Regions from separate parts of the Hymenobacter erythromyxa genome, predicted to be linked through region 1. Evidence: riboswitches for the same ligand, from Rfam matches in the RefSeq annotation. Region 1 holds a riboswitch; each other region holds the start of a gene.
What was found. A riboswitch is a leader RNA that binds a small molecule or an ion and turns the genes downstream of it on or off. The one in region 1 is predicted to bind S-adenosylmethionine.
Positions count from the first base shown of each region.

Region 2: linked by a shared signal. The riboswitch ahead of AM218_RS07820 (phosphoadenylyl-sulfate reductase) and the one ahead of metH (methionine synthase) in region 1 are both predicted to bind S-adenosylmethionine.
Region 3: linked by a shared signal. The riboswitch ahead of AM218_RS07865 (amino acid permease) and the one ahead of metH (methionine synthase) in region 1 are both predicted to bind S-adenosylmethionine.
Region 4: linked by a shared signal. The riboswitch ahead of AM218_RS00390 (O-acetylhomoserine aminocarboxypropyltransferase/cysteine synthase family protein) and the one ahead of metH (methionine synthase) in region 1 are both predicted to bind S-adenosylmethionine.

Region 1 covers NZ_CP012623.1:3,527,584-3,530,985, reverse strand. Annotated here, with positions in the region: gene AM218_RS15105 (PA14 domain-containing protein) at 1-712, opposite strand, end outside; SAM riboswitch class I at 814-920, shown strand; gene metH (methionine synthase) at 989-3,402, shown strand, end outside.
Region 2 covers NZ_CP012623.1:1,815,397-1,818,798, reverse strand. Annotated here, with positions in the region: gene AM218_RS07830 (sulfate adenylyltransferase subunit 1) at 1-256, opposite strand, end outside; gene cysD (sulfate adenylyltransferase subunit CysD) at 317-1,228, opposite strand; gene AM218_RS07820 (phosphoadenylyl-sulfate reductase) at 1,294-2,115, opposite strand; SAM riboswitch class I at 2,425-2,516, opposite strand; gene AM218_RS07815 (lipopolysaccharide biosynthesis protein) at 2,838-3,402, opposite strand, start outside.
Region 3 covers NZ_CP012623.1:1,827,923-1,831,324, reverse strand. Annotated here, with positions in the region: gene AM218_RS07875 (EcsC family protein) at 10-741, shown strand; gene AM218_RS07870 (hypothetical protein) at 1,043-1,369, shown strand; SAM riboswitch class I at 1,568-1,681, shown strand; gene AM218_RS07865 (amino acid permease) at 2,012-3,402, shown strand, end outside.
Region 4 covers NZ_CP012623.1:96,386-99,787, forward strand. Annotated here, with positions in the region: gene metX (homoserine O-acetyltransferase MetX) at 1-509, opposite strand, end outside; gene AM218_RS00390 (O-acetylhomoserine aminocarboxypropyltransferase/cysteine synthase family protein) at 737-2,119, opposite strand; SAM riboswitch class I at 2,502-2,615, opposite strand; gene AM218_RS00395 (LysM peptidoglycan-binding domain-containing protein) at 2,817-3,104, opposite strand; gene AM218_RS00400 (hypothetical protein) at 3,343-3,402, shown strand, end outside.

The sequences.
Region 1 (3,402 bases):
GGGCAGGCGGCGCTACTGACGGGCGGCGCGCGGGTGGCCGAACCGTACGCACTGCCGGCTTAGTAGCTCTGACTGCCACTGGTGCCGCTGGCGGAGCCGAAACGGGGGGCGTGGGCCGGGCCACTTCGCGCGGCACCGGTTTGGCTGAAGCTGGCAGCTTGGCGTACAGATATTGCGGCGGAACGGGCTGCGGCTCCTCGGCAGAATTAGGCAGCTGCCAGGTGAGCAGAGCACGGCTGTCCCACTGCACCTGGTAATATTCTACTCGCAGGGGGTAATAGCGGCCACCCGTGAGCTGTACCTGGGTAGTAACGGCCGTAGCCCGCTGGTCGCGCCAAGAGCTCAGCACCCGCTTGCCGCCCACCCAAACGCGCATGCCATCATCCGACACAATGCGAAAAGTATAGACCCCCGTAACGGGAATGTAGATGTGCCCTGTCCAGCGGATAGAAAAGTCCTCCCCCGATACACCCGGAGCTGGCGAGCGAAACTGCTCCCGCGGCAGGCCCGGCCCGGGCGAGCTATAGGTCCAATCAAAGTCGATGGTAGGATCGGTGCGCGTGTGCGCCAGCTCCTCGAAGTTGCGGCCGTTGTAATACTGCCCCTGCAAGCCGGTGCCGGGGGTTTTGGGCAGCGTTTGGGCCTGCAGAAAAGCGCCCGGCAGCAACAGCAGCGCCGTCATGAAGCCCAGAATACGTGATAACAGTAGCATTCCCAAAGAAACTTAAAAGCCCCCTAACTTCCTGATTCCCGGTAACGCCCCCGGGCCCGAAAAATTGGATTTAGGACATTGCTGCCGTATCTTCGTCTTGTTACTTATCCAGAAAGACCGAGGGATTGGGCCCTACGACGTCTTAGCAACCTGATCAAAACAAGGTGCTAACTCCCGTTCTACCTCTTTGGGTGGAAGAAGATAAGTACAGAACCCGCTCTGGCGCGGCTCTTTCTGGATAGGCTATTGACTGCCCCTTTTCCGAAAAGCCGACACATGCCGACGACGACCTCCTCCCCGCTCAACGATATTCTGCGCCAGCGCCTCCTGATTCTGGATGGGGCCATGGGCACCATGATTCAGCGCCATAAGCTGGAAGAAGCTGATTTCCGGGGCACCCGATTCGCCGACCACCCCAAGCCCCTGCGCGGCAACAACGACCTGCTCAGCCTCACCCGCCCCGATATCATCCGGGGCATTCACGCCGACTACTTCGCGGCCGGGGCCGACATGGTGGAAACCAATACTTTCTCCGGCACCACCATTGCCCAAGCCGATTACGGACTGGAGCACATTGTCTATGAGCTGAACTACGAGTCGGCGCGCATTGCGCGGGAAGTGGCCGATGAATTCACCGCCCAGAATCCCGGCAAGCCGCGCTTCGTGGCCGGTGCCGTGGGCCCCACCAACCGCACCGCTTCCCTCTCCCCCGACGTCAATCGCCCCGGCTTCCGCGCCGTGACGTTTGACGAGCTAGCCACCGCCTACCTGGAGCAGGTGCGCGGCTTGGTAGAAGGTGGCTCCGATGCCCTGCTGATTGAAACCATCTTCGATACCCTGAACGCCAAAGCAGCCCTGTACGCCGTGCAGAAGTTCTTCGACGAAGGCGGCAAAGTGGTGCCCGTCATGATTTCAGGCACGATTACCGATGCTTCCGGCCGCACGCTCTCGGGCCAAACGGTAGAGGCTTTCTGGAACTCTATTCGCCACTTGCCGCTGCTGAGCGTGGGTTTGAACTGCGCCCTGGGCGCGCATCAGCTCAAGCAATACGTGCAGGAGCTCAGCCGCATTGCTGATGTGCACATTTCGGCCTACCCCAACGCTGGTCTGCCCAATGCCTTTGGCGGCTATGATGAATCAGCACAGGAGTTTGCGGCGGTGGTGGAAGACTACCTCAAAGACAACCTGCTGACGGTGGTAGGCGGCTGCTGCGGCACCACGCCCCAGCACATTGCCGAACTCAGCAAGCTGGCCGAAAAATACCAGCCCCGCCCCCTGCCTGCTGTGCCGGCCGTTACGCGCCTGAGCGGCCTGGAGCCCTTCGGCATCAATGAAAACAGCCTGTTTGTGAACGTGGGCGAGCGGTGCAACGTGACCGGCAGCCGCGCCTTTGCCCGCCTTATCCGCACCGGCAACTACGAAGCGGCCCTGCAGGTAGCCCGCGACCAGGTGGAAGGCGGCGCGCAGGTCTTGGACGTGAACATGGACGAAGGCATGCTCGACTCGGAGCAGGCCATGACCACCTTCCTGCATCTCATTGCCTCCGAGCCCGACATTGCCCGCGTGCCCATCATGATTGACTCCTCCAAATGGAGCGTGCTGGAAGCCGGCCTCAAGTGCGTGCAGGGCAAGAGCATCGTCAACTCCATTTCGCTGAAGGAAGGCGAGGAAGTATTCAAAGCCCACGCCCGCACCGTGCGCCAGTACGGCGCCGCCGTGGTGGTTATGGCTTTCGATGAAAACGGTCAGGCCGATACGCTGGAAAAGCGCATCGAAATCTGCCAGCGCTGCTACGATATTCTGGTAAACGAAGTGGGCTTCCCGGCCGAGGATATCATCTTCGACCCCAATATTCTGACGGTGGGCACCGGCATGGAGGAGCACCGCAACTATGCCCTGGATTTCATTGAGGCCGTGCGCTGGATTAAAGCCAACCTGCCCGGCGTACTCACCAGCGGCGGCGTGAGCAACATCAGCTTCTCCTTCCGCGGCAACGACGTGGTGCGCGAGGCCATGCACTCCTCCTTCCTCTACCACGCCATTCAGGCCGGGCTGGACATGGGCATTGTAAACCCCAGCCAGCTGGCCGTGTACGATGAAGTACCCCAGGATTTGCTGGAGCTGGTAGAAGACGTGCTGCTCAACCGCCGCCCCGATGCCACCGAGCGCCTCGTGGACTTCGCCGAAACCGTGAAGCAGAAAGATAAAGCCGAAGTGGTAGCCGATGCCTGGCGCAGCCTGCCGGTGGCGGAGCGTTTGCAGCACGCTCTGATTAAAGGCATCACGGAGTTTATTGACCAGGACACTGAGGAAGTGCGCCAGCAGGTAAACCGCCCGCTGGAGGTCATTGAAGGCCCCCTGATGGCCGGCATGAACGTGGTGGGTGACTTGTTCGGGGCCGGCAAAATGTTCCTGCCGCAGGTAGTGAAATCGGCCCGGGTGATGAAGAAGGCTGTAGCCTACCTGGAGCCCTACCTGCTGGCCGACAAGCAGAGCGGCGACCGGCAGACCGCCGGCAAAATTCTGCTGGCCACGGTGAAAGGCGACGTGCACGACATCGGCAAAAACATTGTGGGCGTGGTGCTGGCCTGCAACAACTTTGATATCGTGGACCTGGGCGTGATGGTGCCGCTGGAAAAGATTCTGGACGAAGCCGTGAAGCAGCAGGTCGATGTTATTGGCCTGAGCGG
Region 2 (3,402 bases), 1.7 Mb from region 1:
CATCGGTAATGATGAACTTGCGACGGGGCGTGGTGAAGTACTTGTAGGCGACGTCAATCGTGATGCCCTGTTCCCGCTCGGCACGCAGGCCGTCCGTCAGCAGGGCCAGATCCACTACGCCGTTGGAAGCCTGGCGCTTTTCCAGCGCGGCCAGTACATCTAGGGAAACAGATTCAGAATCGTAGAGCAGGCGGCCAATCAAAGTGCTTTTGCCGTCGTCGACGCTGCCGCAGGTGATAAATCGGAGAAGGTCCATATTGGGGAAGCGTGCCAGGAGGCAGCCGGTAAATAGTAGTTTGAAAAGAACTGCCAGAGGCTAGAAATAGCCGTTGCGCTTCCGGTCTTCCATGCCGGCTTCCGAGATGTTGTCGTCGAGGCGGGTAGCGCCCCGCTCACTTACTTTAGCCAGCAACAGATCTTCAATAATGTCCTCCACGGTGGCCGCGTCGCTCTCCACGGCGGCAGTACAGGTGGAGTCGCCCACGGTGCGGAAGCGCACCTGACGGGTCACAATTTCATCGTCCTGATCCAGCCGGATGTGCTCCGTGAGGCCCAGCAGCTGGCCGGAGGGAAGCACCACACAGGTGCGCTCATGGCCGAAATAAATATCGGGGAGGGCAATGTTTTCGCGCTGGATATAGCGCCACACGTCCAGCTCCGTCCAGTTGGAAATGGGGAATACGCGCACGTTTTCGCCCTTCTGAATGCGGCCGTTGTAGATGTTCCACAGCTCGGGGCGCTGGCGCTTGGGGTCCCACTGGCCGAACTCGTCGCGCACGGAGAAGATGCGCTCCTTGGCTCGGGCCTTCTCTTCGTCGCGGCGGGCACCACCAATGCAGGCATCAAACTCAAACTCCTCAATAGTCTCCAGCAGGGTATAAGTCTGCAGCGGATTGCGGCTGGGGTATTTGCCGCCGGGCTCGCGCAGACGCTGCCGCTTGATGGTTTCCTCCACGCTGCGCACAATCAGCTTCTCTCCCAGCTGTTCGGCCAGCGCATCGCGGTAAGTCAGCACCTCGGGGAAGTTGTGGCCGGTATCCACGTGCACCAGCGGAAAAGGAAACCGACCGGGCCGAAAGGCTTTTTCTGCCAGACGCGTAAGCACAATGGAATCTTTGCCACCGGAAAACAGCAGCGCGGGCCGCTCAAACTGGCCGGCCACTTCCCGAAGAATATGAATGGCTTCGGCTTCCAGCCGGTCGAGATAATCGAAAGTTGGGGTACTCATGAGAAGGATAATAATTTGTCATGCAGAGGCGCAGCCGAAGCATCTCGCGTGCTGATGTTGAAAGGCTATTCAGACGTCAGCACGCGAGATGCTTCGCTGTGCTCTGCATGACGTTCTGAGTGCATCGGTTCTACCACCGGGTCGGGGCCATTGTGCGCGGCTGTGGTGTGCAGCCCGCATTCTTTGGCCGATAAGTCTTCCCACCACCAGCGGCCGGCGCGGAAGTCTTCGCCGGGGCCAATGGCGCGGGTGCAGGGCGCGCAGCCAATGCTGACGAAGCCCTGCTGGTGCAGTGTATTCACCGGAATGCTGTGCTGCTGGGTGAAAGCCACCGCCTCCTCCCAGGTCCAGTCGAACAGGGGGTGAACTTTGACGAGGTTGTGCGCGGCGTCCCACTCCACGGGGTCCATGGTCTGGCGGTTCTGGGACTGTTCGGCCCGAATGCCGGTTACCCATGCCTGCTTCCCGGCTAAGGCCCGATTCAAAGGCTCTACTTTGCGGATAAAGCAGCATTCCTTGCGGTTGTCCACGCTCTCGTAGAACGAGTTTGGCCCCTTTTCCAGGAGCAGATTTTGCACGCCGGCCTGCTGCGGGAAGAACACCTCAATGGGCTTCTGATACTTGAGCAGCGTCTTGTTCCAGGTAGCGTAGGTTTCCTGGAAATTGCGGCCGGTATCCAGCGTAAACACCTGAATGGGCAGGTCGAACTCAAAAATCAGGTGGCTGATAATCTGGTCTTCCAGCCCGAAGGAGGTGGAAAACACGGCCTGCCCGGGAAAGTATTGGGCCACGAGGCGCAGCCGCTCCAGAGCCGAAGCCTGAATCAGCCGGGGGCGCAGGTCGTCCAGCAAGGCAAGAACGGCCGGCGCAGCATTTACTGCGGACATAACAGGAAAAGGAAGGGGAGAACCGGGCAGCAAGCCCATGTTCCGGCCAAACAATGGCCCCGGCAGCGGGCGGCGTTACAGCGCAACGACGCGTAGTGCCCGGCGAGGCAGAAGGCGGGGTGTACAGCTACGGAGCACTAAGCGCACAAGCGCATCAGCGGGCCTTCAGAAGCACACAACCAGAAAAGCGGGAGGGGCGTGGTGCTAACAACAACAGGGCATACCCATCATGGCACAACACCCATGCTGTACAGCAGAGGCGGTGGCGGATGTGGTAGCGGAGTTGAGGAAGCGTTTCACAGTTTGTTGTTTTTATATGTTCAGGACTTGGCACCGTTTCGGATGGTCCGCTGGTTGCCGGCGCTTCGTAGAGCCTGTCTCTCCACGCCTCTGTATAAAAACAATCCTTTGGTAAAGAATTGATGCCCCAAAGTTAGGAGGCGAAATTTTATACTTCCAAATTTTATTTTTTCAGTTGCTGCTGAAAAGGAACGGATCAGCGGCTGTTTCAGGAATATAATGCTGGCCTAAAGTATAAAATAAAATATCCTGAAATTGTAGTTGACAGAACCATTATATCAAACTTGATATTTTGCTGGAAAAGTGGTCTTAAGTCACTTTATGGCAATAAATATTACTTGAGAGCAGCCTTAAAAATAAGAAAATGAACAAATAAAAAAATCAGGCTATGAGAAGTCTGATTCATGAAATGCTTCAATTTCTTAAGTCTTAAACCGGGTGCCTATTTTTTGCAAGAAGGGGAGGGCTTCCGGGGCTGAATTTGTCAGTAAAAGCAGGCCAACATATACCACAGTCAGCACACCGGAGCGGAGCAGCATCGTCAGAAACGGGGTGCCCAAATCTGGCATCAGCCAGCCACAAACTCCGGCAATAGCTGCTAAAAAGACGATGAGGGGAATGCGCCAGGTGAAGGGCTGCATGCGGTAGCTATACCACACAAACCAAGTGCGGGCCACATTAATACTGGTGAGGGAAAGCAGCGCGGCCAGGGCCGCCCCGGTAAGTCCCAGGGCTGGAATCAGCAGCAAATTGAGGCCCACCGTGACCAGCGCCAGGGAGATATTGAAGATTAAATCGTAGCGGTAGCGCGGGGACGTTACCACAATCAGCCCATTTACGCCCGTAATGCTGTCGAATAGCCGGCCCATGAGGAGGAGCAGCACGGCTGTGGTGCCAATGGCGTACTCGGGACGGTGAATAAGGTGGTAGATGAAATCCAGATTGAGGCTGATGCCCAGCGCCAGCCAGCAGCCCAGCGTAGTGAGC
Region 3 (3,402 bases), 1.7 Mb from region 1:
CCCATACACATGACCTCCGCTACTGCGCAAGCTTACTCCGAGCTAAAAACCTGGCAAAAACGCATGCAGGAGAAACCCTCGCTGCTTAACCGTTTAGCCCGGCGTGTGCAGGCCAAAATGAATGCGCTGCTGCCGGAGAAAGTGCATCTGGCTCTTACCGCGGCTATTAAGCAAATGGTGCGGGGGGTGTTGTTTGGCTCCATGCAAATGACGCGAAAACCCCTGGCCGAAAGTAGCCTGACTGAGCGGGAAGAGCTGATTCGTACGCGCATCCGGTACTACCGGAATACGGCCGCCGCCGAAGGGGCCGTAACCGGAGCCGGCGGCTTTCTATTAGGCCTGGCTGATTTTCCCTTACTGCTCAGCCTGAAGCTGAAGCTGCTCTTTGATATTGCCGCGCTTTACGGTCATGATGTGCGCGACTATACCGAACGGCTGTACCTGCTTCATATTTTCCAACTGGCCTTTAGCAGCCAGCAGACGCGCAATGAAGTGTACCAGCGCATAGCCAATTGGGAAACCTACCGCCTTACCCTGCCCACCGACGTGAATGAGTTCGACTGGCGCACCTTTCAGCAGGAGTACCGCGACTATATTGACCTGGCTAAAATGGCCCAGCTAATTCCTGTTATTGGGGCGGCGGTAGGGGCAGTGGCTAATTATCGGTTATTGGTGCAGTTGGGAGAAACTGCCATACAGTGCTACCGCCTGCGCTGGTTTGCAGTCAATAAACCTGAATAGATAACGCCCTGCTGGGTGTGATAAAGCTTCCTGTATAGCGGGGTATAGAAATCAGGGAAAGTATTGCGGAGGAAAAAGCGAAGCTATATGGTATGCTTATGGTAGGTGCCTGCTTATTTTATTAATAAAAAAAGTCATAACTCACTAACGGGTACCTTCTTGTTTAACTTTTATATAGGGTGCTTTATATTTATATCAACACAATTAACTCAAAAGCAAAAACTACTCGAAAAGAAGGTGGTTTCCCTGCTGATTAAAAATTATTAGCCGGGAATAGAATGTTGAATATTTTCTGTTAGGTTTGTATATAGTTTACCAAGAGAAAAATTATTTTTTCCTTCGTTTCTTTATTCCCACCTTATTTTCTTTACACATGGCATTTGATTTCGGTCAACTCGAAAACGCCCTCAACGCCGCTAAGAATAGCGAAATCGTGAAAAAAGATCTGCGCAAAGCAGTTCGCAGCGTTTCTTCGGCTATTACTGCACTCCAGGAAGCTGTTTCCCAAATGGAAACGGTTCTGGCAGATGACTACCAGCCGGCTCCTAAAGAGCGTAAGCCCCGCGTAGCCAGCACCGGTGGTGCAAAGCGTGGCCGCAAGCCTAAAAACGCCCAGCCAGCCAGCTAATTCCTGGTTCTGAGCTCAAGAAGGAGCGCCCCTGACTATCTGGTCAGGGGCGCTCCTTTTTTATTTATCCATCTGCTAAACGTTAATTTCAATTATAGAAAGTGCTATTGTGAGGGGTTTCTTTAAAGGTGTTTGTTTGCAAACCCATTAATCCGGTTTTACCTTTGAGGCATCAATTCTTTCTAGCCCAAAGGATTGTTTTTATACAGAGACGCTGAGAGAAAGGCTCTACGATGCGTCGGCAACCTCCGCCAATGGCCGGAACGGTGCCCAACCGAAGGTCAGTGAAGCTTCTTCCTGACAATATAAAAACAACACACCGTGGACTTTTTCCCCCGCTTTCCTGCCCCGCTTTTTGCTTCTCCCGCCTTCCAGCGCGTGCCTTTCCGTGCCGCCTGTTGTTGCGCCGGATGTTGTTGCTGTTAACCAGCATAAGCGCCATCCTTTCATAGGATAAGTGCCCTGAAGTTCAACTTCTCTTTTTCCTTTTCGGATTTCTGGCCTGCCTGGTTACGGAAGTGAGGTAACGCCCCATGGTTATGCGTGGCTCTCGCGGTCCCTTTCGTCACTGGCTACCCCCAGAAATCAATTAACCCTACGTGTTCCGAAGGCTTGACTCCGGCTGACACGACTACCCGATTTATGCTTAAAAAATCACTCGAACTGCTGCGGCAGGAAGCGGCCGAAACCGGCGCGCATACCTTAAAACGAAGCCTGAACGGCTTCAATCTGATTGCCATTGGCATTGGGGTAATTATCGGAGCGGGCTTGTTCTCGCTCACCGGCATTGCAGCCGCCAATAATGCCGGTCCGGCCGTTACTCTGTCGTTTATAGTGGCGGCCGTGGGCTGTGCTTTTTCGGCCTTGTGCTACGCTGAGTTTGCCTCCATGGTGCCGGTTTCCGGCTCTGCCTATACCTATGCCTATGCTACCATGGGCGAGCTGTTTGCCTGGATTATTGGCTGGGATTTGGTCCTGGAATATTCCGTGGGCGCGGCTACGGTAGCCATTAGCTGGTCGCAGTACCTGTTGAAATTCCTGAGCAAGTATGGCATTCATCTGCCGCCCCAGTTGGTGATGTCGCCGTTTGAAACGGCGGCTTTGGCCGATGGCAGCACGGTGCATGGCTTTGTGAATATTCCGGCCATGCTCATTGTGCTGGCTATCACGCTCATCATCATTCGCGGTACGGCGGGCTCGGCGTGGTTTAATGCGCTGGTAGTTACCCTGAAGGTGGCCGTAGTGCTGGTGTTCATTGCCCTGGGCTGGCAGTATATCGATCCGGCCAACTATCAACCTTACATTCCGCAGAATACCGGCGTGTTCGGGGAGTTTGGCTGGAGCGGTATTCTGCGGGGCGCGGGCGTGGTGTTCTTCGTGTTTATTGGCTTTGATATTGTGGCCACCATGGCCCAGGAAACCAAGAATCCGCAGAAGAATATGCCCATCGGCATTATCGGGTCCCTGCTGATCTGCACGGTGTTGTTTGTGCTGTTTGGCCACGTAATGACGGGTTTGGCCAACTACACGGAGTTTAAAAACAGCGCCGCGCCGGTAGCCATTGCCATTGAAAAAACGCCCTATGCCTGGCTGTCCTCGGCCGTTATTCTGGCTATTATCATCGGCTACACATCCGTTATTCTGGTGGATTTGCTGGGGCAGAGCCGGGTATTTTTCTCCATGGCGAAGGACGGGCTGCTGCCGCCGGTGTTCTCGCGCATTCACGAGCGGTTCCGCACGCCGCTGCAGTCTAATCTGCTGCTGGGGTTGTTTATTTCTGTGTTCGCGGGCTTTGTACCGATTTCAGTGGTCGGTGAAATGACGTCCATTGGCACGCTGCTGGCTTTCGTGATGGTGTGCATCGGCATTCTCATCATGCGCAAGAAAGAGCCCGATGCCCCGCGCGGCTTCCGCACGCCCTGGGTGCCGCTGGTGCCTATTCTGGGTATCGTCACCTGCCTGATTATGATGCTTTCCCTGCCGCTGGACACCTGGATTCGCCTGTTTGTATGGTTGGCCATTGGGTTGGCTAT
Region 4 (3,402 bases), 350 kb from region 1:
ATGCCCCAGGGAGAGTGCCGGGCATTGGTGGCCAGCACTACCAGGTGCGCAAACACCCCGGGCTGCTGCACGGCCCACTCCAGCGCCTGCTGTCCGCCCAGAGAACCGCCAATGAGAGTATGAACCTGGGTTAAACCCAGATGCTGGCGCAACTGCTCATGGGCCGCCACCAGGTCACGGACGGTAAGCAGGGGAAACTCCTGGTACCAGGGCCGGGTGGTTTGGGGGTGCACAGTGAGCGGACCCGTAGAGCCGTAGCAGGAGCCCAGCACGTTGGCACACACGATAAACCAGTCGGCGGGGTCGAAGTAGCAATTATCCCCGAACAGCCCCGGCCACCAGTCCAGCACCTCGGCATTAGCCGTGAGGGCGTGGCATACCCAGACGACGTTGTCGCGGGCTTCATTCAGGGTGCCGTAGGTGCGGTAGGCCACCTGGGCGCCGGGCAGCAGCCCACCACCTTCCAGCGGCAAAGGCTGGGGGAGCGTAAATATGAAGTCTTCAGGCATGATATATCCGGAAGGAAATTCCTAATCGGCGCTGCCCGCCTGGGCAGCGCCGTGATAGAAAGGGTTGGGCCCAAATGTCGGCGAGTCCTAGTCCCACCCAATAGACTCTTAAGTGCCGGCGGAGCCCAACCCATATGTTGAGTTGCCAGTTGCCAGTTGTGAGTTGCCGGTTGCCAGGATTCTTTTGAACGAACGGGTAACCGATAACTCACAACTGGCAACTGATATTAAACCTCCAGCGGCTGCGCGTGCTCGGCCTTGGGCTCCAGCAGGGTAGTGCTGGTTTCCTTGGACTGCGGCACATCTTCCCGAACGGCTTCAAAAGCCTGGGCCAGGTCGGCACGAATGTCTTCAAAGTGCTCAATGCCCACGGACAGGCGCAGCAGCGTGGGCAGTACCCCGGCCGCCAGTTGCTCCTGCTCGGAAAGCTGCTGGTGCGTGGTAGCGGAAGGCTGAATGATGAGCGTTTTGGCGTCGCCTACGTTGGCCAGGTGACTCACCAGCTTCAGGTTGTCAATAAAACGGGTAGCCGTATCCTTGGAGCCGCGGATGCTAAAGGTGAGCACGCCCCCGGCTCCTTTGGTCAGATATTTCTGCGCCAAGGCGTAGTAGGGGCTGCTTTTCAGGCCGGGGTAGTTTACCTTCTCTACCTGGGGGTGCTGCTCCAGCCAGGTAGCAATGCGTTGCGTGTTTTCCACGGTGCGCTCCAGACGCAAACTCAGGGTTTCCAGCCCCTGCAACAGCAGGAAGGAGTTGAACGGACTCTGCGAAGGGCCGAAGTCCCGCAGGCCTTCTACCCGTGCCCGAATGATGAAGGCAATGTTGCCGAACGGGCCGTTTTTGCCGAACACATCATTGAATATGAGGCCATGGTAGCCTTCTGATGGTTCCGTAAACTGTGGAAACTTGCCATTGCCGAAGTCATACTTGCCGCCATCCACAATCACGCCGCCAATGCTGGTGCCGTGCCCGCCAATCCACTTGGTAGCCGATTCTACCACAATGTGCGCGCCATGCTCCAGGGGGCGGAACAGGTAGCCGCCCGCACCAAACGTGTTGTCTACAATCAGCGGCAGGTCATACTTGTTGGCAATGGCAGTAATGCGCTCAAAATCAGGCACGCTGAAGCTGGGGTTGCCAATGGTTTCCAGGTACAGGGCCTTGGTGTTGTCGTCAATCAGGGCCTCAAAGCTCTCGGGCTTGTCGCCATCGGCAAACCGGGCCTCTATGCCCAGGCGCTTGAAGGCTACTTTAAACTGATTGTAGGTGCCCCCATAGAGAAAGGAGGAGGAAACAAAGTTGTCGCCGGCCTGCAGAATGTTGTTGAGTGCAATGAACTGCGCGGCCAGCCCCGAGGACACGGCCAGCGCGGCTACTCCACCTTCCAGCGCCGCAATACGCTGCTCAAACACGTCAGTGGTCGGGTTCATCAACCGGGTGTAGATGTTGCCGAATTCCTTGAGGGCAAACAGGTTAGCGCCATGCTCTGCGTTTTTGAATACGTAGCTGCTGGTCTGATAAATTGGGACGGCGCGGGAACCGGTTACGGGGTCAGGCTGCTGGCCGGCGTGGAGTTGGAGTGTCTCGAAATGCAGGTTCTGAGTAGACATAATGGGTCTGTATTTAAAGAAGAATTTTTTGACTGGGGAAGGCGCCAGGGGGCGCAAAATGGCCACGACGAAGCGTAGCGGAAACCCTCCTGAAACCGGCTAAAGCAAGCGGATTGCGGCGGTTAGGATGCAGTTTGCCTCATGGAATGCCAAGGGGCATTACCAATCAGGGCTAAACAGGAAAAGAGAGGAGGGGTGCTGGAGGGAGCCGGATTTAAGCGGCTAGCAACAGCAACAACACGCGCTGCAACAGCAGCGCATTCGCATTCGCGCAGCGGCGAAGGCGGAAACACAGACATCCGTTGAGGTGCCGGGACGCAACGAGGCGGCCGGAGCAAACGGATACGATAAGGCGAAAGCGAGGGTGTTTTCCATGGCACTCAACTTATATCTCCCGCCAGCAACAGCTGGTCTGGGCAGGAATTGGCACCTTTCGCGCGGTCGAAGGTTGCCAGTGGGTCACGGAGCCTGTTCTCTCGCCACTTCTGTATAAATCCTATGAAAACTGCCCCGCCGCGAGCGGGGGAGTACCGGGTTGGTGAGGGCAAATGTAAGCGCCAGATTCAGAACTCAAAATTTTAAGCGCATTTTTTTTAACCGCTTTGGCTTAAAATGAAACAAGCTATACGCAGCTGAATGCACAAAAAAACGCCGCCCTGCGGAGCAGAGCGGCGTTTGGAGGAAGTAGCGTCGGAGACTAAATTTTTGGTAAAGTCAGTACCTGACCTACTTCAATATGGTCGGGGTTAGAGCCGATAGTGGCTTTGTTGGCGTCGTAAATCTGGTGCCACTTGCTGGCGTCGCCGTAGTGGTGTTTGGCAATTTTGGAGAGCGAATCACCCGATACTACGGTGTAGGTATCGCCCTGAGTAGTAGCCGCTGGCTGGTTGGCGTTGCCGAAGAAATCGGTGTTGCCAGTGGCGGGCTTATTGGCTGGCTGAACAGGTTTCTGCTCGCCTTTATTCAGAAAATCGAAGAGTCCCATGGGAGTGGTTATTTAGGAGTAGGAGAGGAGTGGAGGTACTGCATCGGCCTGATAGCCATAGGCATGTAACGCTAATCTTACGCGGTGGAACCAATTTGGTTGTTATTCCGGGAGTCAATAGACTTATCCCAACCCTTTGGAAAGCCTGTCGTAAGAAGTGGCTATCCGCCGGAAAAGCATAGCGCACCCAGCGGGTAGTTCACCTTGCAAGTTTCTCCCAACTTCACCTCCATTCCCTATGAAACTGATGCCCTTCCCGTTTCGCTATCTGGCCAGCCTGCTGGTGCTGGTGGCCCTG